3 regions of the Serratia sp. NA_112.1 genome follow, and region 1 is predicted to be linked to each of the others. Evidence: predicted binding sites of a transcription regulator. Region 1 holds the regulator's gene; each other region holds the start of a gene.
The links. The regulator LexA, encoded in region 1, represses DNA repair genes until DNA is damaged. The targets are predictions, from matches to a motif close to TNCTGTATGTACATACAGNA.
Positions count from the first base shown of each region.

Region 1 (8,208 bases):
ACCCCCCGACGGAATCGAGCTCACCGCGCTGTTCCAGTGATTCGGACAGGGTGATCAGGTCGATCGGTCGGCTCATTTCCAGCAGGCGCTGCATCTCGGTAAAGATCAGGCGATGCGGGCGGCTGAAGAAATCGTTGGAGACTACGCGTTCGGACACGTTGTCCCAACGTTCGTTATCCAACATCAAACCGCCCAACACGGACTGCTCCGCCTCCAGCGAATGTGGCGGCATCTTCAGCCCTTCCATCTGGCGGTCTCTTGGGCGCTCTTTGGCTTCGTCTGCGTTTGTTCTGTTGGTTGGTTTTTTTCCTGCCATGAAACGTATTCTTTATCCGGTGGCGAATGGAGGATCCTGACGCGAGAGTATACGTGATTTTTAGCTGTGATTCCTGCGCATAACAGATGCAAAAAGTATCAATCCGTCCCAGGGCAAACTGGATCGCCGATGCTAAAACGCGTAGGGTGAAATCAGACCCCCACTCGAGGTAATGAAATGGCAAAGCGCATTCAATTCTCCGCCACCGGCGGCCCGGAAGTCTTGCAATACGTTGATTTTACCCCCGTAGACCCGGCAGCCGGTGAGGTGCAGATCGAGAACAAGGCGATCGGCATCAACTATATCGACACCTACGTACGTAGCGGTCTGTACCCGCCCGCTAGGCTGCCGAGCGGGTTGGGCACCGAGGCTGCCGGGGTGGTCACCAAGGTCGGTGCCGGTGTCAGCGTGCTAAAACCAGGTGACCGGGTGGTGTATGCCCAGTCGACACTGGGAGCCTACAGCGAAGTGCACAATGTTTCGCAGGAAAAGGTAGCATTGCTGCCGCATAACCTGAGCTTTGAGCAAGGCGCGGCCTCTTTCCTGAAAGGGTTGACGGTGCATTATTTACTGCGCCAAACCCATGAGGTGCAACCGGGTGAAGTGTTCCTGTTCCATGCCGCCGCGGGCGGTGTCGGGCTGATTGCCTGCCAGTGGGCTAAAGCGCTTGGGGCAAAACTTATCGGTAGCGTTGGCTCCGACGAAAAAGCCGAGCTGGCGAAGCACGCCGGCGCATGGGCAACCATCAATTACCATAAGGAAGATATCGCCCAGCGCGTGTCTGAACTGACCCAGGGCGAGAAAGTCGGCGTCGTTTACGACTCGGTAGGCCAAAGTACCTGGCAAGCCTCGCTTAACAGCCTGAAACGCCGTGGGCTAATGGTGAGTTTCGGCAATGCCTCCGGCCCGGTCACCGGGGTTGATCTGGCGTTGTTGAACCAAAAAGGCTCGCTGTACGTCACCCGCCCTTCGCTTAACGGCTACATTACCAACCGTGCTGAACTGCAGTATGCCAGCAATGAGCTGTTTTCATTGATCGGCAGCGGGGCAATCAAAGTCGATGTGAAGGAAGAGCAAAAGTTTGCGTTGGCCGATGCTCAGCGCGCGCATCAGGTGCTGGAAAGCCGTAACACCAGCGGTTCAAGCTTGCTGATCCCCTGATCACCGGCAAAAGCAAAGGGCCCCATAAGGAGCCCTTTCTATTACTGCGTTTGTAGGGGTAGAGCAGAGTCCGCCCGAGACAGCGGGTTGCTTGAGCAACACTCGTATTAGGTCAATGTCTCTTGCGGTGATGAAATCGGTCGCATCGCTGTATCGGCAAATATCCTAACAGCCCAGAAACGTAAAAAACATGGCTAATGCGCCGTATTAGCATTTAAAGCACCAAGCTGTGATCGCTGCCGCATTCAGCACAAGTCTGTTGCGTAGATTTCAGTGTGACCGACTGATTATTCAACAAAAAATCAGTAGCGGCGTATTTGTGGTTTCTGCATCGAACGGTAAATCCAGACAGCTACCACAGCCAGAATCAACCACGGCAACAGCTTAATCACCATCGCAAACAGCCCACCGAGTAACATAAACGCCGCCGCCACCACTATCGCGGCGAATACGCCCAGCAGCGAAATCCCGGTCACCATCAGCATCACAACAAAACCGACCAGAAAGAAAAGTTCCAACATGATTTTGCTCCTTCGCAAAACAAAGTATCTGCTGAGCTATTACAAGAAGCGTGCCAGACCGGCGTTGAAACTAACTGATTGAAATTAAAAAAAAGGCACATCACATAATGCGACATGCCTGGTCAAAAACGCTAACTTTTAGTCAGATATTTATGTCGATTACGCCATTTCGGTACGCGGTAAGCGCACTAAATCCAGTGCTTGTTCAACCACGCGCGTATCGGCCCCTGGCTTATGGGCATTTTCGCTCAGGTGACGGCGCCACTGACGCGCCCCCGGCACGCCCTGGAACAGGCCCAGAATATGGCGGGTAATATGGCCCAAATAGGTACCGTTCGACAGTTCGCGTTCGATGTAAGGATACAGCGCCTCAATAATCGCCACGCTGTCCATCACCTCAGTCTGGCGACCAAACAGTTCACTGTCGACCCGCGCCAGAATTCCCGGGTTCTGATAGGCTTCACGCCCCATCATTACGCCGTCCAGATGCTGCAGATGCTGCTTCGCCTCTTCCAAAGTTTTCACCCCGCCATTAATGGCAAGAGTCAGTTCTGGGAAATCACGTTTTAGCTGATAGACACGCGGATAATCCAGCGGTGGCACTTCGCGGTTCTCTTTCGGGCTCAGGCCCGACAGCCAGGCTTTGCGCGCATGAATAGTAAACATATCGCACTCGCCGCGGCCAGCAACGGTGGCGATAAAATCACACAGAAACTCATAGCTGTCCTGGTCGTCAATGCCGATACGGGTTTTCACCGTCACCGGGATCGACACCACGTCACGCATCGCCTTGATGCAGTCGGCAACCAGCGTTGCCTGCCCCATCAGACAGGCACCGAACATGCCGTTCTGCACCCGATCTGACGGACAACCGACGTTAAGATTAATCTCGTCGTAGCCGCGCTGCTCAGCCAATTTGGCACAGTGCGCCAACGCAGCTGGATCGCTGCCGCCCAATTGCAGCGCCACCGGATGTTCTTCTTCGCTGTAGGCCAGATAGTCGCCCTTGCCGTGGATAATCGCGCCGGTAGTCACCATTTCGGTGTACAGCAGCGTGTCTTTGGTCAGCAGGCGGTGGAAGTAACGGCAATGACGATCGGTCCAGTCGAGCATCGGCGCGATGGAGAAACGATTGGCGGCGTATTTTGAAGCGTTGTTGTCTGTCGTCATGCTGGGTTACTGGCTACCTGATTCTGTCTGGTTTCAACGAACGGCGTACTGCCGCAAACGCCTATTATAACGACAATCGACAGCGTTGGGAAAACCACTGTACCGCCCGGTTAAAAAAGTCCTCGAAAAAACGAATAAAAAAGCGTGGTCAGGTGTTCTCTCAACACGGGTGCAGTTGTGCACCTTTATCAATGAGGAAACAACCATGAACAGTTTCGTTAAACGCCTGCTGCCAGTCATTGCCGGTTCTCTGCTGTTCTCCGGTGCGGCCCTGGCGATGGGCGGTGACAGTCGGCGTAGCCTGATCGCCGCCGCCGTTGGTTTTCTGGCACTCGGCATCGCAGGCGATCGCGCCTATTAAGCGAGCGTCGCCAGGGGATGAACGTGGTCTACTGGGCCGATGGCCGTCATGGTTTTATGCTGATTGGGCATAATCCTGCGCCGGAAATGGCCGCGTTGGCAGAGCGCTTTCAACGCTCACTTGCCGGCTGAGGATCCACTGCCTCCGGCTCCCGAAGTGTGAACATCGTCACGCTAGTGACGGACGGCAGACGGCAAACCAGTCGATTAGTGCGCCATATCAGAGGAAAAGGGGCCGACTCTCGGCGATTTGACTGAAGCATGGTAAAATCGGCTTTTTTACGTACCGGGAAATTTGCCATGAACTCAAGCACCCAGGAAAAGCTGCTGGCGCAGGCTGAACAACTCTGTCAGCAACGCAATGTGCGTCTGACACCGCAGCGGCTGGAAGTGTTACGCCTGATGGCACAGCAGCCCGGTGCCATCAGCGCTTACGATCTGCTGGATCTGCTGCGCGTCGCCGAACCTCAGGCCAAACCACCGACGGTGTACCGAGCACTGGATTTCCTGCTGGAACAAGGCTTTATTCACCGGGTGGAGTCAGCCAACAGCTACGTGCTGTGCCATCACTTCGAACAGCCGACGCATACTTCCGCGTTGTTTATCTGCGATCGCTGTGGTCAGGTGACCGAACGCACTACCGAAGGGGTCGAAGAGACACTGCAGAAACTGGCGAAGGAGTCTGGTTTTGTTCTGCGCCATAACGTGGTGGAGGCGCATGGCCTGTGTGCGGGGTGCGTTGAGGTAGAAGCCTGTGACAGCAAGCATGACTGCGGCGAACACGATCACAGCATCGCCATCAAGAAGAAATAGGTTGGGTTTTCAGGTACTTCCTTGTACCTGCAGGTTTAGCGTCAAGGGGATAAAAACGCCGGACCTTTAAAAGGTAGCTTGTGGCCGCAATCCGCTGCGGCCCAGCGCGCTACCAACGATACTTGTTGTGGTCTTCCCAGGATTTAACTTCTTTCTCGGCCGCCTCTTTCTGGTAGCCGTAACGTTCCTGAATTTTACCGACAAGCTGTTCACGTTTCCCTTCAATGACCGTCAGATCGTCATCGGTCAGCTTGCCCCACTTTTCCTTCACTTTCCCTTTAAACTGCTTCCAGTTACCGTCGGCTTGATCTTTGTTCATAACCTCTCCGTTACCTGTGATTAGTCAGTTTTAAACGCCTGTGGCCGGACTTAACTGAGTAATTATTTCGGTCAATTGACCTGAATAAAAGGATTGTCAGTTCCAATTCATTCCGCCAGCCACATGATTAACTATAGCTACAGATAGCGAAAAAAATAAAAACTCAGGATAAAAATTCACAAAAACAATAAAACACAGTAAAAACACCAAAATAACAGCAAGTAAGCGGAAACAATTTCGCTCAAGAAAATGTAACTTAATATGAATTAAAATATAAATAAAACTAATGATTAATCATTTTTGATTGCGCCACATCCGCTGCAAACCAGGTCCCTCGCACCCTGTGGCAATGCCAAATCCACCCGAGAGCAAGACCACGTAACGCAAGAAATACCGCCAACGCCAGCCACAATCCATGGTTGCCTAATACAGGCAAGGTAAACAGCGTCAGCCCATAACCGGCGGCGGCTACTGCCATGCTGTTACGCATTTCTGCGCCGCGGGTGGCCCCAATAAACATGCCGTCCAACAAATAGCACCATACTCCCACCAATGGCAGCACTACCTGCCACGGCAGATAATGGCTCGCCAGCGCGCGCAGTTCTGGTAAAGAGGTCAACGCCGCTATAATTTGCGGCCCGGCAACGGCATAGAGCAGCCCAAAGCCCAACGCCACCAGACAGGCTTGCCGACAAGCCGCACGCCATACTTTGCGCAGTTGGCTATCGTCACGGGCTCCATAGGCATGCCCCGAATGCGCCTCTACCGCGTAGGCAAAACCGTCCAGCGCATAAGCGGTGAAGGTCAGCAAATTCATCAGCACCGCATTGACCGCGACCACCTCGCCACCAAGCCGGGCACCGAAGATGGTCAGCGAGGCAAAACACAGTTGCAGCAGCAATGAACGCAGCATAATGTCGCGATTCAACGCCAGCAGACGCCGCAAATTACCGCGCCAGGCTTGGCGCAGCATCGGCACAGAAATGCCGCGTATGCGCATCACGCGCCAGGCCAGCCATAATCCCAACAGCAGCGTGGCATATTCAGAAATGGCAGTCGCCGTAGCGGCCCCCTGCACGTTCCAGCCCAGTCCCATCACCAGCCAGATATCCAATACGATATTCAACAGGTTGCCGACAATCAGCAGGATCACCGGTGCGCGCACATATTGCACCCCGAGCAACCAACCCAGGATAACCATATTGGCCAGTGCCGCCGGGGCACTCAGCCAACGGATCTCGAGGAATAAGCGAGCCTGTTCCAGCACCGTCCCATCGCCACCGACGATTCTTAGTGCCAACTCAATCAGCGGATAGCGCAGTAACACAATCGCCGCCCCAGCCAACACTGCCAGCAGCAACGGCTGCATAAAGGCTCGTGCCAGCCCCTGCGGATTTTGCGCCCCCAACGCCTGTGCGGTCAGCCCGGTGGTACTCATACGCAGAAACAGCAACAGCATAAACAGGAAGCTGGTCGCCATGGAGCCAACCGCTACGCCCCCCAGATAGGTAGGGCTGTCGAGGTGGCCGATCACTGCGGTATCCACCAGCCCAAGCAGCGGCACGGTGATATTGGAGAAAATCATGGGCAGCGCAAGGCGCCACAGGGCTTTATCGGTATCGCTGGTGAAGGCAGAAAACAGGCGCATAGTGAAATGTTCCCGTGTATACCCGTCATCTTTCAAGTTGCAGTGTTGTTATCTGCACTCAGTTATGTGGCCCGTCCATGGGCCACACCCCTTTGGGGCCGCTGCGAGCAGCATTCAAATCTGCTCCCGGCAGATTTGTCACCCCAGTTACTTACCTGAGTAAGCGCCTGGGGATGAGCGAGTTGGCCGCTTAGCTGCAACTTGAAAGCTATAGGGTATATAGTGAATCAGATATGACATCGCCCCAGAGCTGGGGCGACTTGAATCAGAGGACGATGTTTAGGCGCGAGGATTAAACCCAGTCGCCATTGCGGATCACACCGACCGCCAGACCTTCAATGGTGAAATTCTGCTGACGCAGATCGACCACAATCGGCTGGAATTCACTGTTTTCCGGCAACAGCTCAACCACGTTACCGTGCTTTTTCAGGCGTTTGACCGTGACTTCATCTTCAATGCGTGCCACAACCACCTGGCCATTACGCACGTCCTGAGTTTTATGCACTGCCAGCAGATCGCCGTCGAGAATACCGATGTCACGCATTGACATGCCGTTGACCCGCAGCAGAAAATCTGCGCTCGGTTTGAACAGGGAAGGATCGACCTTGTAGTGCCCTTCGATATGCTGTTGCGCCAGCAGCGGCTCACCGGCGGCGACACGGCCAATCAGCGGTAAACCCTCTTCATCTTCCATCAGCAGGCGAATGCCGCGCGAAGCGCCGGAGATAATCTCGATAACGCCTTTACGCGCCAGCGCTTTCAGATGTTCTTCTGCGGCATTTGGCGAACGGAACCCCAGACGCATGGCGATCTCGGCGCGCGTTGGCGGCATGCCAGTGGACGAAATATGATCGCGAATCAGATCATAGACCTCTTGCTGTCTGGTAGTTAGTGCTTTCATTCCGCCCCCCTGTTTGTTTATACAGTCTTGCTGTGAGTATATACAGGTAACTGCAGCTTGGGAACCGAAGAGTGAATAAAAATCAGGGATTAGCGACACGGGTCGCAATGCAATGCCGCCACTCAGGCAAAGTGCTGCCACAGCACCGAACCCCAGACGAACAGCGCCAAAATAATCGCCAGTGAGACCGCCGCCGAGCCCATATCCTTTGCCCGACCGGAAAGCTCGTGATGCTCGGTCCCCACTCGATCGACAATCGCCTCAATCGCGCTGTTGAGTATTTCGACGATCATCACCAACAGCACAGATCCGATCAGTAAAATGCGCGCTATCGCACCTACGTCCAGCCAAATCGCCAGTATGATAGCCAGCACGGTCGCCACCAATTCCTGGCGGAATGCCGCTTCGTGCTGCCAGGCAGCGGAAAAGCCTTTATAAGAGTAGCCGGCGGCTTTAATAATACGGGTCAGGCCGGTTGCTTGGTTTGCCATGTTTTTGAGTGCCTTTAGCAGAGATAAGTCATAATTAAACAGTCTAGGCCAGGAAACTCTCCCGGCTCACGGTTTTCCAACACCACAGATCTGCTACCCGGTTTCTGGTATGCTTGCGGCGCATTGCTAACAAGAGGCTTCACGTTGTTATGTCAGGTTGGCGTAAAATTTATTATAAACTATTGAATTTACCACTTAAACTGTTGGTAAGAAGTAAGGTTATCCCTTCAGATCCGGTCACGGAGTTAGGGTTGGATCCCTCACGGCCGATTTTGTATGTTTTACCTTATAATTCCAAGGCGGATTTGCTGACGCTGCGCACCCAGTGCCTGGCGCAAGATCTGCCCGATCCCCTCGATCCGCTGGAGATAGACGGCACCGTGCTGCCAAGCCACGTGTTTATTCACGACGGGCCGCGCGTATTCCGCTACTACACGCCGAAAGAAGAGTCGGTAAAGCTGTTCCACGACTATCTGGATCTGCACCGCAGTAATCCGGATCTCGACAT
Region 1 covers NZ_JBQZFO010000008.1:175,817-184,024, forward strand. The annotation lists gene dnaB (replicative DNA helicase) at 1-316, opposite strand, end outside; gene ACUTQ5_RS16595 (quinone oxidoreductase) at 494-1,477, shown strand; gene pspG (envelope stress response protein PspG) at 1,780-1,998, opposite strand; gene dusA (tRNA dihydrouridine(20/20a) synthase DusA) at 2,158-3,168, opposite strand; gene ACUTQ5_RS16610 (hypothetical protein) at 3,374-3,529, shown strand; gene zur (zinc uptake transcriptional repressor Zur) at 3,829-4,341, shown strand; gene ACUTQ5_RS16620 (CsbD family protein) at 4,451-4,660, opposite strand; gene dinF (MATE family efflux transporter DinF) at 4,944-6,308, opposite strand; gene lexA (transcriptional repressor LexA) at 6,601-7,209, opposite strand; gene ACUTQ5_RS16635 (diacylglycerol kinase) at 7,332-7,700, opposite strand; gene plsB (glycerol-3-phosphate 1-O-acyltransferase PlsB) at 7,850-8,208, shown strand, end outside.

Region 2 (8,208 bases), on a different contig from region 1:
CCCTGATGAAAAATGGCGTGATGATTATCAACACCAGCCGTGGTGCCCTGATTGACTCCTCGGCGGCGATTGATGCCTTGAAACAGCAGAAAATCGGCGCACTGGGTATGGATGTGTATGAAAATGAACGCGACCTGTTCTTTGAAGACAAATCCAATGACGTGATCCAGGACGATATCTTCCGCCGCCTGTCAGCCTGCCACAACGTGCTGTTTACCGGCCATCAGGCTTTCCTGACCGAAGAGGCGCTGACCAGCATCTCGGAAACCACGTTGAAAAACCTTCACCAGTTGGAACAGGGTGAGAACTGCCCTAATCAGCTCAATACCTGATATTTTTAACAAGGAAAGCCGATGAAAAAGTCCATCTCAGTGGCGTTAACGGCGCTGATGTTAGCGGGGTGTGGAATGAGCCAGAACGGTAAAACGGTGACAGAAAGCGATCTGTTGCATCACAATTTTGCGTTGCAGAGCGTCGATGGCGTGGCGGTGAAATCACGCCCCGGTAACGGGCCCAACCTTGAGTTCGGTGAGAAAATGCACGTTTCCGGCGCCATGTGTAACCACTTCTTTGGTGGTGGCCAGTTGCAGGACGGCGTGTTGACGGTGCCAGGGCTGGCTTCGACCCGCATGCTCTGCTCAGATCCGCAGCTCAACCAGTGGGATCGGCTGATTGGCGACGTGCTGGGCAAAGGGGCAAAAGTCACCCTTAGCGCTCAACAATTAACACTGAGCGGCAGCGGCCACGTCCTGGTCTATACCCAGCGAGACTGGGTGCAGTAACCCCCGATACACCAGGCCCTGGTGGCCTGGTGTGCTTTCCTGCTTAACCGGCGGTTGAACAGGCCCCCTGACCCAGAGTCCATTCTTCGCATTGCTTGCCATTCGGCATTTGGCACATTCTTACCGCCTCGCCGTTTAAATTGTGCGTCACGGTAGTGATACCGCCCACGCTGGCGCAGTTCGCGCTGGTCTGTAAGGTATTGATTCTGGCACTGTTGCCCTGCTGTACTGGCTCTTCATTTTTGCTGCTGCATGCGGCCAAAAGCAATACGGCACCGGCCAGCAACCATTTTGATGTTGTCATTATTCCACTCCTGAACCCGGACTACGCTGTGTAAAATCGCCATTGCCGATATACCCGTCGTCTTTCAAGCCGCAGCGTTGTTACCTGCACTCACTCACCCCAGTTGCTTACTCAAGTAAGCACCTGGGGATGAGCAAGCTGGTCGCCTAGCGGTGCTGTACAGGGATGTACAAATGCCGCGAGCGCATGGACGCGCTAGAGCGGCCAACTCGAAATCCAAAGGGTATAACTCGCGTCACTTTATACGGACACGTTTTGTTATCTTTGATGCAAACCTATTTAATCTAGCCTGATATATAAATAATGAAAATATGTTCCTGCAATTATTTGGCGTTTATTTGCACGCTGTTATCATTCTTATGGTCACCGGGGCTTTCACGCGGTTCAAGGAGCAGCCACCGAGCGCTCTGGGCGACAAGAGCGATGACAGGTTTGAAGGAGGGGTTTGGGAGCAATGGACGGACTGGGAATTGTCAGACAATAGTAAAAAAATAGCGTTGATTTTGTTACTGGATGAATATACCTGATTCATTATTTTCAGTTATTATCACTGAGGTTTTCAGCCAGCGTCACTGAATGTCACGCTGACTATTTTTACCTTAAAATAACAATTAGTGCGCCGCTGTTTTCGACAGTAAATTAATCACCAATACGCCGGCAATAATTAACCCCATCCCGAAAACTGCCGGTAGATCCAGTTTTTGCTGATAAACAAATACTGCCGCAATGGACACCAGCACAATGCCCATCCCTGACCAAATAGCGTAGACAATGCCCAGAGGCATAGTTTTAACCACCAGCGACAGTCCCCAAAAAGCGACCGCGTAACCGACCACTACCACCAGCGACGGCCACAGGCGGGTAAAGCCCTCAGAGGCTTTCAACATGGTGGTGGCGACCACTTCCGCCACAATCGCCATGGTTAAATACATAAATCCGCTCATCGTTTTTTTCTTCCGTAAGTTCACCTGTTCGACAGTATGACGCGCTGGAAATAAATTGTCGTTAAACAACCATGACAATTCGTCTTCGCGGCGTGATTTTAATGCGGGAAATATCAATTTACAGTAACTTTGGTCGATTTTTCCACCGCCACACAAATGCGATAAAGGGCCAATATATCCCTCTGCTAGACTTTGTTAATTACTGCAAGAAATGACTTTTGCGGTTTTTTGAGCAATGAAAGGTAAAGTCGATGATTACTACAGATGGTAATAACGCAGTCGCTTCCGTCGCCTATCGCGCCAGCGAAGTGATTGCCATCTACCCGATTACCCCCAGTTCGACCATGGCGGAACAGGCCGATGCCTGGTCCGGCGATGGCCGTCAGAATATCTGGGGCGACGTACCGCGGGTGGTGGAAATGCAGTCGGAAGGCGGTGCCATCGCCACGGTGCACGGTGCATTGCAAACCGGCGCACTGTCGACCTCATTTACCTCGTCGCAGGGCCTGCTGTTGATGATCCCGACGCTGTACAAACTGGCCGGCGAACTGACGCCGTTTGTCCTGCACGTCGCCGCACGTACCATCGCCACGCACGCGCTGTCGATTTTCGGCGACCATTCCGACGTGATGGCAGTCCGCCAGACCGGCTGCGCCATGCTGTGCGCCAGTAACGTGCAGGAAGCGCAGGACTTTGCGTTGATTTCTCAAACGGCAAGCCTCAACAGTCGCCTGCCGTTTATTCACTTTTTTGATGGTTTCCGCACCTCGCATGAAATCAACAAAATCGTCCCGCTGAGTGATGATGCCCTGCGCCAGATGCTACCGCAGGAGGCAATTGATGCGCACCGCAGCCGCGCGTTGTCGCCAGACCATCCCGTGGTGCGCGGTACCTCCGCCAACCCGGATACCTACTTCCAATCGCGTGAAGCCACCAATCCCTGGTACGACGGTGCCGGCCAGCACGTGATTGATGCGATGGACAAGTTTGCCCAGATCACCGGCCGGGCATATCAGCCTTTTGAATATTATGGCCATCCGCAAGCCGAACGCGTAGTGATCCTTATGGGGTCCGCTATCGGGACCTGCGAAGAAGCGATCGACGCCCTGCTGACTCGCGGCGAAAAAGTCGGTGTGCTGAAAGTACGGCTGTTCCGGCCATTTTCCGCGCAACACCTGCTCAGCGTACTGCCGGAAAGCGCAACCAAAATCGCCGTATTGGATCGCACCAAGGAGCCAGGCGCGCTGGCGGAACCGCTGTATCTGGACGTGATGACCGCGCTGGCCGAAGCCTTCAGCCGGGGTGAACGCGCCAGCATGCCAAAGGTGATCGGTGGCCGTTATGGGTTGTCCTCAAAAGAATTTGGGCCAGACTGCGCGTTGGCGGTATTTAAAGAACTGACGCTGGACAAACCGCGTCCGCGTTTTACCGTCGGTATTTTTGACGATGTGACCGGCCTTTCCCTGCCCCTCAGTGAAGAGACCCTCCCACAGCGTGCCTCACTGGAGGCGTTATTCTACGGTTTGGGCAGCGACGGGTCGGTTTCCGCCACCAAAAACAACATCAAAATCATCGGCAACAGCACGCCGCTGTACGCACAGGGCTATTTTGTCTACGACTCGAAAAAGGCCGGTGGCCTGACGGTGTCGCATCTGCGCGTCAGTGAGCAGCCGATTAACTCGGCCTATCTGGTCAGTCGCGCTGACTTTGTCGGCTGTCACCAATTGCAGTTTATCGATACCTACCAGATGGCGGAGCGCCTGAAACCCGGCGGCATTTTCCTGCTCAATACCCCGTACGGTGCTGAAGAGGCCTGGTCGCGACTGCCGCAGGAAGTGCAGGCGGTGCTGCAACAGCGCCAGGCACGATTTTACATCATCAACGCCGCCAAACTGGCGCGTGAATGCCGACTTGGCGCGCGCATCAATACCGTGATGCAGATGGCGTTTTTCCACCTGACCCAGATCCTGCCGGGCGATGTGGCCCTGCAGCAATTGCGAGACGCCATTGCCCGCAGCTACAGCAGCAAGGGGCAGGATATTGTTGAACGCAACTGGCAGGCACTGGCCGCTACGCTCGATGCACTGATTGAGATCCCACTGCAGCCGATAGACGACAGCAGCCCAATGCGACCGCCGGTGGTGTCCGACGCCGCGCCTGACTTTGTCAAAACCGTCACCGCTACGATGCTGGCCGGATTGGGCGATGCATTGCCAGTGTCCGCCTTCCCGCCGGACGGCACCTGGCCAGTGGGCACCACTCAGTGGGAAAAACGCAATATCGCCGAAGCGGTCCCCATCTGGCAGCCGGATCTGTGCACCCAGTGCAACCACTGCGTTGCCGCTTGTCCGCATTCCGCCATTCGCGCCAAAGTGGTTCAGCCGGATGCGATGGAACATGCCCCTGCCTCGCTGCAATCGCTGGATGTAAAAGCGCGAGATATGCGCGGTCAGAAATATGTGCTGCAGGTGGCGCCGGAAGACTGTACCGGTTGCAACCTGTGCGTTGAGGTGTGTCCGGCGAAAGACCGCCAGGATCCGGACATCAAGGCCATCAACATGGCGCCACGGCTGGAGCATCTGGCAGTGGAAAAAGAGCACTACGACTTCTTCCTGCAACTGCCGGAGATCGACCCGGCACAGCTCGAGCGGATCGATATTCGTACCTCACAGTTGATTTCACCGTTGTTCGAATACTCCGGCGCCTGTTCCGGCTGCGGCGAAACGCCGTATATCAAACTGTTGACCCAGCTTTATGGCGACCGGCTGCTGATTGCCAATGCCACGGGTTGCTCATCCATTTACGGCGGCAACCTGCCCACCACACCTTACACCACCAATGCCGAAGGGCGCGGCCCGGCCTGGGCCAACTCGCTGTTTGAGGACAACGCCGAATTCGGTCTGGGCTTCCGCCTGACTGTCGACCAACACCGCAGCCGCGTATTACGCCTGTTGAACACGCTGGCACCGCAGTTGCCGACACCATTGGTTAATGCCCTGAAAATGGAAGATATTGCACCGGAACCGCGCCGCCTGCAGATCGCTGAACTGCGCGGCCTGTTGGAAAAAATCGAAGGCAGCGATGCACGCCAACTGGCAACCGACGCCGATTATCTGGTGGATAAGTCCATCTGGCTGATTGGCGGCGATGGCTGGGCTTACGACATTGGGTTTGGTGGGTTGGATCACGTCCTCAGTCTGACCGAGAACGTCAACGTACTGGTGCTGGATACTCAATGTTACTCCAACACCGGTGGCCAACAGTCGAAAGCTACCCCGCTGGGCGCTGTCACCAAGTTCGGTGAACACGGCAAGCGCAAGGCGCGTAAGGATCTGGGCGTCAGCATGATGATGTACGGCCATGTGTACGTGGCGCAAATCTCGCTGGGTGCCCAGCTCAATCAGACGGTGAAAGCGATTCAGGAAGCCGAGGCCTATCCGGGTCCATCACTGATTATCGCCTACAGCCCCTGCGAAGAGCACGGTTACGATCTGGCGCTCAGTCACGACCAGATGAAGCAGTTGACCGCCACCGGTTTCTGGCCGCTGTACCGCTTCGATCCACGCCGCACCGATGAGGGCAAACCTGCGCTGGCGCTGGACTCCCGGCCGCCAAACAGCAACCTGACCGAAACGCTGCTGAAAGAACAGCGCTTCCGCCGCCTGAACTCACAGCAGCCGGAGATGGCCAGCGCGCTGTATCAGGCCGCAGAGAAAGAGCTGAAAGAGAAGTACGACTTCCTCAGCCTGCTGGCCGGCAAAGGGGAAAAATCCTCCGCCGAGTAAGTCATCGGGGCGCGACTGGTTCGCGCCCCGGGATGCCCTGAGCGTCGTTGAGGTTAGGATTCATCTGCGTTGATGGGTTAATAAACCAGGTACGGATCAATTCCATCGCCCGATCGCTATAGCGCCGTTGACCGGAGAAATATCCCGCCAGTGCCAGCCTCTGAACCCACTGGGTGAACTCCGCCAAACGCACATCGTCACTTTGCTCATTCTTACTGGCCGGATTCACCTGTCCATCGCGGCGGACCCAGGGCAGCCCGTTGGCTTTGCTCGCATCCGGCCACCAATAAGCCCCCAAGCTCAGATAGTCATGCTTGCCTCCGCTCGGCGGCCAGCGACGTCAGGCAAAACAACAGGCCAGCCTGCAGGCAGATGCGGATCATCAAACGGGTTCCCCATTATCATCAGAGGTGATTGAGATTATCCTGCCCGGTTTTGTGTTTCCCGGCTGATAAAAAACGTTTCCGAGCGTAAAAACACCGCTACATTCGGCTCTGCAAACCACACCCTAAAAATTTTCCGAGAGGATCATCTTGCCCAACAAGGGGATAGCTGTGGATCATCTCGCCCCTGACTTTCTTTATGGTTGTAATGGCTAAAACTCGATTATACTGTATATAAAAACAGTAAAGAGAAATGCGCCATGAAACACTTTTTCCCCACGCCAACCCCAGAGAAACAGTTCATTCCGCTTTACGCCGATAACGTCCCGGCGGGCTTTCCCAGCCCCGCACAAGACTACATACACGCGCGGATCGACCTCAATGAGTACTGCATTAGCCACCCTTCGGCAACTTACTTCCTGATCGCCTCAGGTGAAAGCATGATCGAAGCCGGGATCACCGATGGATCCATGCTGGTGGTCGATCGAAGCATTGGTGCCTGTCACGGCGATATCGTGATTGCCAGCATCGCAGGCGAGTTCACGGTTAAGCGACTGTGTCTTCGTCCTGTCAAACAGCTTGAGCCGATGAACCCGACATTCAGGCCGATACCACTCTCGGATGATGGTGCAGAATTGGACATCGTCGGCGTGGTGGTTTCAACCATCACCAGGCTGAAATAATGTACGCCCTGGCCGATGTAAACAACTTCTATGCAAGTTGTGAAACGCTGTGGCGTCCGGACCTGCGTGGTCGGCCGATAGTTGTGCTGTCGAACAACGACGGCTGCGTGGTGGCACAGAGCAAAGAGGCGAAGGCCCTGGGCCTGAAAACAGGCGCGCCCTATTTCAAGATAAAACACAGCTTTGAGCGTGCCGGGGGTATCGCATTCAGCAGCAACTACGAGCTGTACGCCGATATGTCGATGCGAGTGATGGCCGTGCTCGAAGAAATGGCGCCCCGGACCGAAATTTACTCTATCGACGAAAGCTTCCTTGAGCTTGCCGGGGTACAAAACTGTGTCGATTTGGCCACGTTTGGGCACCAGGTTCGCGCCCGCGTTTTACAATGCACTGGCCTCACCGTCGGCGTCGGTATTGCCCAGACCAAGACGCTGGCAAAGCTGGCGAACTACGCGGCGAAAAAATGGAGTCAGACCCAAGGCGTGGTTGACCTTTCCAACCAGGAGCGGCAGCGAAAATTAATGGAGAGAGTACCGGCGGCAGAAGTCTGGGGTATCGGACGCCGCATAACCAAAGAGCTGCAAAATATGGGGATCGAAAGCGCCCTGCAGCTGGCGGACGCAAGTACCACGATGATCCGCAAGCATTTCAGCGTGGTGATTGAGCGCACAGTGCGTGAACTGCGTGGTGAACCCTGCTTGTCACTCGAGGAGTTTGCCCCAACCAAACAGCAGATCATTTGCAGCAGATCATTTGGCGAACGCGTCACTGAATACCAGGATATGCATCAGGCGATCTGTATGCACGCATCCCGAGCGGCAGAGAAACTGCGTGCAGAACATCAGTATTGTCGGAATATCAATGCATGGGTTAAAACCAGCCCCTTTTCGGTCAACGAAAAATATTACGGCAACACCGCGAGCATCAGGCTCAGTACCCCAACGCAGGATACGCGCGACATCATCGCCGCCGCGACTCGATGTCTTGACAAGATTTGGCAACCCGGTCACCGCTATCTAAAAGCCGGCATTATGCTGCAGGACTTTTACTCGCAAGGCGTTGCTCAGCCAGACCTGTTCGATGAGTATCAGCCACGCCCCAACAGCGAACGCTTGATGGCCGCGTTGGATAAAATCAATCAGTCCAGGCATGCCGGGGTCTGGTTTGCCGGGCAAGGAAACCAACAGACATGGTCAATGAAACGTGAGTTTCTCTCTCCTGCTTACACCACGCGGGTGGCAGATTTGCCGCGTGCCCGCGTGTACTGAGGTAAACAAACCGCCTTTGCTCTCCGGGCGAATGGATGAAATACCCAAGCAGTCCATAG
Region 2 covers NZ_JBQZFO010000005.1:232,600-240,807, forward strand. The annotation lists gene ACUTQ5_RS13300 (2-hydroxyacid dehydrogenase) at 1-332, shown strand, start outside; gene hslJ (heat shock protein HslJ) at 354-782, shown strand; gene ACUTQ5_RS13310 (DUF333 domain-containing protein) at 826-1,086, opposite strand; gene ACUTQ5_RS13315 (hypothetical protein) at 1,398-1,613, shown strand; gene ACUTQ5_RS13320 (SMR family transporter) at 1,698-2,030, opposite strand; gene nifJ (pyruvate:ferredoxin (flavodoxin) oxidoreductase) at 2,282-5,815, shown strand; partial or broken gene ACUTQ5_RS13330 (alginate lyase family protein) at 5,841-6,152, opposite strand; gene umuD (translesion error-prone DNA polymerase V autoproteolytic subunit) at 6,459-6,881, shown strand; gene umuC (translesion error-prone DNA polymerase V subunit UmuC) at 6,881-8,149, shown strand.
Region 2: the regulator LexA is predicted to act here: its motif matches at 6,425-6,444, upstream of umuD (translesion error-prone DNA polymerase V autoproteolytic subunit).

Region 3 (8,208 bases), on a different contig from region 1:
TATTCAGGAACGGCGTATTGAAGCGCACCATATCGACCATCACGTGGACAAAATCCAGCATTACCGCATTGATGCCTTTAGTCTTTTCGCTGTGCTGATAAACAAACATCAACATTGAGATCAGCGTTGAAAGCAACGCCGGGATAAAAACCACCCAGCCAAGAATACGTTTGATAATGGCGATGCGCCCAGCCTGTTGATACGTCATGTGTTCCCCTTGTAAGCGACGTAACCGTAATTGACTAAGTCTACCTGTAGTTACTGAAACTCGCCCACCGTTTTCTTCACCGTTATTGTGCTACAAGCGTAGCCGGGATTATCCGAAATCAACAGCTTAACGACATCCGCGCGTTACCATTAAATAGTTATATAGTTAAATCAATCCGTTTAGACAGGGGCCACCATGATCCGGCTGATTATCTTATTGTTGGGCACACAGGCGCTGCACGGGCAGCGCCGCCTGCTGATGCTGTTCGGCTGGTTGTGGATCTGCGTGGGCATGCTGATGCTGTTCGACATTCTGCAGGATGGTCGTTCGGTGCTGGCGTTAGATGCCTTGGCAGTCATATTGGCGCTGGAGGGGCTGGTGGCGATTTCCGCCGCGTTGGTGATAGGTTCTTCCGCCAGCCGACCGGTGCTGCTGAAAGGCCTGGGCTTTATCTTTATGGCCTTTACGATTTTTGACGTACCTGCAGACGGTAACATTGTCGCCACGTTGGTATTTGGCAGTGCGCTGTTACTTGACGGCGCGGTACGTATCGCCTCCTCCACGGTGATCCAGCACAGCCGCTGGAAGCCGGTAGCGCTCGCTGGCAGCGGTGAAATTCTGCTTTCATTGATGATCTTTTTCGGCTGGCCGGCACCACACCGCATGACGGTGCCCTTTTGCCTCGGCGTAATGATCCTGCTTTCCGGTTGGGCGCTGCTGCGCATTGCACGCCGGCTGGAAAGCTTTTCTCTGAATCAAAATCAGGATCAGTCGGGACTACAATGGGCGCATGACTCCAGCCCACTCAACCTGTACGTCTGGACGCCAATAGGTTCGGCAAAAGACGCTCGCCGACGTTACATCGTCGACCGCTACATAGCCGCAGTAGACGGCGACGGTAACATCTCCACCGGGCATGCTGCCGTGGCACTCGATCCGGATCTGTATATTAGCCACTATCCGCTTAACAATATCAGCCACTCCGCACAGGATTTCCGCCAGTTGCTACATTCCGGCGAGCAAAACAACGTCGACGGGCGTTTTCTGCCGAGCCTGCAGCAAGAGGTGGCGGCCTGGTGCCCACCGGATAAAAAAATCCAGTTTCATCGCTATAACCCGACGGCGCTGCGCGCTTTTTGGCAACGCTATCGGCAGGACACCACCTACAATCTGACCCGTCGCAACTGTTCCACCACAGTGATTCGGGCACTCGACAGCGCGCTGGAAGGCGTACTGGGCGATAAGCATCTGTGGCGACGTTTTCTGTTGCTGGTGCTCGATCCCAACCTGTGGATGCTGGCGGTGCTGCGCAGCCGTGGCGAAAGCATGACCTGGACGCCAGGATTGGTGCTGGACTATGCGCGCATGCTACAGCAGGTCACCGAGCGCCAACATCAGCGCTGGTGGTTAAAGCTGCGGGAAGTGTGGCGTATCCTGCGCTTTGGCCGGGGTCAGCCCGGTAGGCAAAAGTTTTAGTCTCGCCGTCAGCGATGATAAAGTGTTTGCCACATTCATCGGCGCCGGCAAGGAGTTAACCGTTAATGACCTATTCGCAACGCATTGAAACCGCTATTTTTGATATGGATGGTTTATTGATCGATTCAGAACCCCTGTGGCTACAGGCGGAACTGGATATCTTTGGCGCACTGGGGCTGGATTTGTCCGACCGCCACAAGCTACCGGATACCCTGGGTCTGCGCATCGATCTGGTGGTGAAAATGTGGTACCAAGCCATGCCGTGGCAAGGGGTTTCGCAAGAGGAAGTTTCAGCGCGGATCATCGAACGCGCCATAGAACTGGTACGTGAAAAACAACCGCTGTTGCCAGGCGTGCAGCAGGCGCTGGAACTGTGCCGCAGTCTGGATCTGAATATCGGCCTGGCTTCCGCTTCGCCGTTGCACATGCAACAGCAGGTGCTGCAGATGTTTGGCCTTGAAGGCTACTTTGACCAATTGGTTTCCGCCGAGTATCTGCCATATAGCAAGCCGCACCCCGAAGTGTATCTGATCGCCGCCGAGCGCCTCGGCAGTGATCCACTGCGCTGCATCACTCTGGAAGACTCATTCAACGGCATGATTGCCACCAAGGCCGCCAGAATGCGTTCGATTGTTATCCCGGCGCACGAATATCGCGACGATCCGCGCTGGGCATTGGCCGACCATAAGCTCGAAACGCTGGAACAGCTGACACCGGATCACCTAGCGTAATTTTCGCGGCATCGGTCTGATCCCGGTGCCATGACTATCCCCTTCAAGCCCCATCAGCGCTTAATTTCAAAATAGCGCATTGTGTCATAAAATAAACAATTGGTTACAGGGTAACTGCTTCCACTACTGGAAATTTTCCCATATACTGGATAAATTAACAGTTTATCAGCTGGAACGGCAGTATGACCGCGGAAGGACATCTTATTTTCTCTGTCGCTTGCGCGATTTTCGCCAAAAAGGCCGAGGTGACACCATCGCTTGCTACCGGCGACTGGTGGCATATTATCCCCGCTGCTCTGCTGACTTCGTTGCTGCCCGATATCGATCACCCAAAATCGGTGTTAGGCCAGCGTCTGCGCTGGATCGCCATTCCAATCTCTCGTGCCTTCGGCCATCGCGGTTTTACTCATAGCCTGCTGGCGATCGCCGGTGGCATGGCACTGTTCCAGCTTGACGTCCCACGCAGTTGGCCGATCCCGCCGGATGTGCTGCATGCGATGATTATCGGTTACTTCAGTCACCTGTTGGCAGATATGCTCACCCCCGCCGGCGTGCCCTTGCTTTGGCCTTGCCGCTGGCGTTTTCGCCTGCCGCTGCTAAATTCTCAGAAAGGCAACCAACTCGAGCGCGCTCTGTGCCTGTGTCTGGTCGCTTTCGCTGTCTACTGGCAAGGCGGTTGCACCATTCCTGTGCAGTCCTATTTCGAACAAATAAAAAATATCAGACTGTGATCACAAAAAAACGGCCATTTAATATCCGAAAAGATTATTAATCAAACAAATTCACCCACAAAGTTATATCAAATTCCATTTGGATATAAGTGAGCCGTTACGCAAACTGTTACGATATTTAGTATCGCTACGCCTTGGTGCATAGCCATTTTTATATAAGAAAAAATAATTGGAGACATTGGGGATGAATCTTCCGCTGGTTATTAACGTGGTGATTTTTGTCGCCCTCCTTTTGCTGTTGGCGCAAACCCGCCATAAGCAATGGAGCCTGGCGAAAAAGGTATTGGTCGGCCTGGTAATGGGCGTGGTGTTCGGTCTGGCACTGCAACTGGTTTACGGTTCCGATAACCCGGTACTGAAAGAATCCATCAGTTGGTTCAACATTGTCGGCAACGGCTATGTGCAACTGCTACAAATGATTGTTATGCCATTGGTGTTCGCCTCAATTTTGAGCGCGGTCGCCAAGCTGCATAACGCCTCTTCATTGGGAAAAATCAGCTTCCTGACGATTGGCACCCTGCTGTTCACCACGCTGATCGCCGCACTGGTGGGCGTGCTGGTCACCAACCTGTTCGGTTTGACCGCAGAAGGCCTGGTGCAGGGCACGCAGGAAAGCGCGCGCATGGCGGCTATTCAGAGCAACTACGTCGGTAAAGTAGCCGACCTGACCGTACCGCAACTGGTGCTGTCGTTCGTGCCGAAAAATCCGTTTGCCGATCTGACCGGTGCCAGCCCAACCTCGATCATTAGCGTGGTGATCTTCGCCGCCTTCCTGGGTGTGGCTTCGCTGCAGTTGCTGAAAGACGATAAAGAGAAAGGCCAACGCGTACTGGTCGCTATCGACACCCTGCAAGCCTGGGTCATGAAGCTGGTGCGTCTGGTCATGAAACTGACCCCGTACGGCGTCCTGGCGTTAATGACCAAAGTGGTGGCCGGTTCCAACATCCACGACATCGTCAAACTCGGCAGCTTCGTGGTGGCCTCTTACCTCGGTCTGACCATCATGTTTGGCGTGCATGCGGTGCTGCTGGCCTTCACCGGCGTTAACCCGGCAAAGTTTTTCCGCAAAGTCTGGCCGGTGATCACCTTTGCCTTCACCAGCCGCTCCAGCGCCGCCAGCATTCCGCTGAATGTGGAAGCACAAACCCGTCGCCTGGGTATACCTGAATCGATTGCCAGTTTCTCGGCGTCGTTCGGCGCGACTATCGGCCAGAACGGTTGTGCCGGTCTCTACCCGGCCATGCTGGCGGTGATGGTTGCCCCTACCGTCGGTATCAACCCGCTTGATCCGCTGTGGATCGCCACGCTGGTGGGTATCGTCACCATCAGCTCCGCCGGTGTTGCCGGTGTGGGTGGCGGCGCAACCTTCGCCGCGCTGATTGTGCTGCCTGCACTGGGCCTGCCGGTCACGCTGGTCGCTCTACTGATTTCGGTTGAACCACTGATCGACATGGGCCGTACCGCGCTGAACGTTAGCGGTTCCATGACCGCCGGTACCGTCACCAGCCAACTGATGAAACAGACTGACAAGTCCATTATGGACAGCGAAGACGAAGTGGAACTGGCTCACCAGTAAATTTCATCGAAATTAAAAAACCGGGGCTGAAGCAGGTCCCGGTTTTTTTACGTCTGAAAACCGCTAAATCTAAAATAAAAAAAGCGTTGCCAGTGAATGGGACGCCTTGATGGCAACCGGCGGAATTAGAATGGGTAGTCGTGGTAGCCCATTTGCTCGGAAATGTTGCGGGCGGCGATATGCAGCCGTTTGACGTAATCGGCTTTGGCCTCTTCCGAGTAACGAATGGACGGGAACGAGATGCTCAAGCCGGCGGTGACTACACCAAAACGGTCAAACACCGGCACCGCAATGCAGCGCAACCCTTCTTCCTGTTCTTCGATGTCTTCACCCACCCCCTGCTCACGCACCTGATCCAGCTGTGACATCAAGGCCGCGGCATCGGTCAGGGTGTTCGGGGTGCTGCAGGTAAACTCAATTTTTGACAGGATTTGCGCCACTTCAGCCCGGTCACGCCAGGCCAACAGCACTTTACCGATCGCCGTGCTGTGCAGCGGGTTGCGACGACCAATACGTGAATACATACGCAGGTTATACATGGCGTCGATTTTATGGATATAGACAATACTGTCCTCATCCAGCGCCCCGAGGTGAATAGCTTCACGGGTGTGGTTCGACAGTTCGCGCATCTGGATATCGGCGCTGCGGATCAGATCGACACTTTGTAGCGACTTGGCTCCCAGTTCAAACAGCTTGAGCGTGAGCGCGTATTTTTCCGACTCCCCCTCCTGCGAAACATAGCCCAATGACTTCATGGTCTGCAGAAAACGGTAGACGGTGCTCTTGGACATCATCACCCGCTGGGAAAGCTCGGTTATGCCAATCTCACGTTCTTCGCCCAGCGCCTGCAAGATACCAAATACCTTCAGCACGGATGAAACCGCATCCGGTTGTTTATCTGAGTCTGCGTTAACCATAGTCAATATCAATATCCTACCCGGCATTTTCTGTTTTAAGAAATTTGAACACGAGTTTCAGTATATGCGGTACCGTGGAAAGCACGCAATCTGCCCTGGGGATAAATGCCTGAGAAGGAAAGAATTGAGCGCTCAACTCTCATCGGTTATTACAATTGAGCGGGAATCTGTGGATGCAATCGCAGACTAATATGATTAGCATGGTAATACTCCCCCGAATTAATACCTTCGAGATCAACATGCGTTCTTGTACTGACGGCCTGCCCGTCCCACAACGCTATGGGGCTATTCTCGCCATTGCCCTGGGCATCACCGTCTCGGTGCTCGATGGCGCGATTGCCAACGTGGCACTGCCGACCATCGCGCGCGATCTGAATGCCAGCCCGGCCAGCTCCATCTGGGTGGTTAACGCCTACCAGTTGGCGATCACCATTTCGCTACTGTCGCTGGCCTCGCTCGGTGACCTGATCGGTTATCGTCGCATCTATCAGGCCGGTCTGTTGGTATTCAGCATTACCTCGCTGTTCTGCGCCCTGTCCGACTCGCTGACGACGCTGACCATTGCTCGTGTGCTGCAAGGCTTTGGCGCCGCCGCTATCATGAGTGTCAACACCGCGTTAATACGCATTATCTATCCACAGCGGTTTCTCGGCCGCGGTATGGGTATCAATTCACTGATTGTCGCCTTTTCCTCAGCAGCCGGGCCGACGGTAGCGGCGGCTATCCTGTCGCTGGCCTCCTGGCAATGGCTGTTCGCGATTAACCTGCCGATTGGTATCGTCGCGTTGTTGCTGGGGATGAAGTACCTGCCCGGCAACAGCCAAAAAAGCACGAATCAGCGTTTTGATCCGGCCAGTGCGGTGATGAACGCCCTGACCTTCGGGTTGCTGATCACCGCCATCAGCGGCTTTGCCCAGGGCCAAAGCCTGGCGCTGATATTCAGCGAAATCGCCGCGCTGCTGGTGATTGGCTTCTTCTTTGTTCGCCGCCAGCTGCGTCAGCAATTCCCACTGCTCCCGGTGGACTTGCTGCGCATTCCGATTTTCGCGCTGTCGATGGGTACTTCGATTTGTTCCTTCGCCGCCCAGATGCTGGCGATGGTCTCGTTGCCGTTCTTCCTGCAAAGCACGCTGGGCCGCGACGAGGTCGCCACCGGGTTGCTGCTGACACCCTGGCCTTTGGCGATTATCGTCATGGCACCGCTTGCAGGACGTCTGGTTGAGCGCATTCATGCTGGGTTGTTAGGCTGTATCGGTCTCGCGGTGTTTGCTCTGGGTTTGTTCTTGTTGGCGCTGCTGCCGCAAAACCCTTCAGACCTGGATATCATCTGGCGCATGGTGCTATGCGGTGCCGGTTTTGGGTTGTTTCAGTCACCGAATAACCACACCATTATTTCCGCCGCCCCACGCAACCGCAGTGGGGGTGCCAGCGGCATGCTGGGCACCGCCCGGCTGTTGGGACAGACCTCGGGAGCCGCGCTGGTGGCGTTAATGTTCAACCTGTTCCCCACCTCCGGCACTCATGCCTCGTTGATCCTGGCCGGAACTTTTGCCACATTGGCGGCGGCGGTCAGCAGCCTGCGCATTACCCAGCCGCGCTCACAAGCGGAGCCAAGCAGTCAGCAAGCCAAATAACGAACATAAAAAAACCCCGGCGAGCCGGGGTTTTAAGTTGCTGACAAAGCAGGAAAAAGCGTGGTTTTTCCTGCTTTGTGGTGAGCAGCCGAAAATCAATAAATTGATTTTCCTGATTTTTATTTATCGGCCTCTACTCGATCTGGGCTGGAATGAGGTTTGTCATCAGTCTGAAACCCCGGCGAGCCGGGGTTTTTTACTTTCTGAAAGTTACTTCAGATACTGACCTGAACGCAGTGCTTCGATACGTTTATCGAGCGGCGGGTGCGACATGAACAGTTCGCTGAACGACTTGGACTTGCCGTTGATGCAGAACGCCATCATATTGCCCGCTTCCTGTGGCTCATAGCTGGTTTTAAGCCGTTGCAGTGCGGCGATCATCTTCTCGCGGCCCACCAGTTTGGCGGAGCCTGCGTCGGCATAGAACTCACGATGACGTGAGAACCACATGGTGATAATGCTGGCCAGGATGCCGAATACCAGCTCCAGAACCATCGACACGCCGAAATAGATCATCGGGTTGCCGTTGCCTTCCCCTTCGCCGTCACGGTTGCCCAGGAAGCCGGCGGCGGCCTGTGCGATCAGACGAGAGATGAAGATCACGAAGGTGTTCACGATACCCTGAATCAGCGTCATGGTGACCATATCGCCATTGGCAACGTGGCTGATTTCGTGGGCAATAACCGCTTCTGCTTCATCACGGCTCATGCTTTGCAGCAGGCCGGTGCTGACGGCAACCAGTGACGCATTACGGCGCGCACCGGTGGCGAAGGCGTTGATGTCTGGTGCGTGATAAATAGCCACCTGCGGCATGGCAATGCCTGCCTGCTGCGACTGACGCCGTACCGTTTCCAGCAGCCAGTTTTCGGTCTCGTTACGCGGTTGTTCAATCACTTCCCCGCCGACGGAGCGCAACGCCATCCATTTGGACATCA
Region 3 covers NZ_JBQZFO010000003.1:298,256-306,463, reverse strand. The annotation lists gene ACUTQ5_RS09250 (YniB family protein) at 1-208, opposite strand, end outside; gene ACUTQ5_RS09245 (HdeD family acid-resistance protein) at 404-1,684, shown strand; gene hxpB (hexitol phosphatase HxpB) at 1,750-2,415, shown strand; gene ACUTQ5_RS09235 (metal-dependent hydrolase) at 2,598-3,146, shown strand; gene ACUTQ5_RS09230 (L-cystine transporter) at 3,331-4,722, shown strand; gene kdgR (DNA-binding transcriptional regulator KdgR) at 4,848-5,639, opposite strand; gene ACUTQ5_RS09220 (MFS transporter) at 5,879-7,273, shown strand; gene htpX (protease HtpX) at 7,484-8,208, opposite strand, start outside.
Region 3: the regulator LexA is predicted to act here: its motif matches at 2,559-2,578, upstream of ACUTQ5_RS09235 (metal-dependent hydrolase).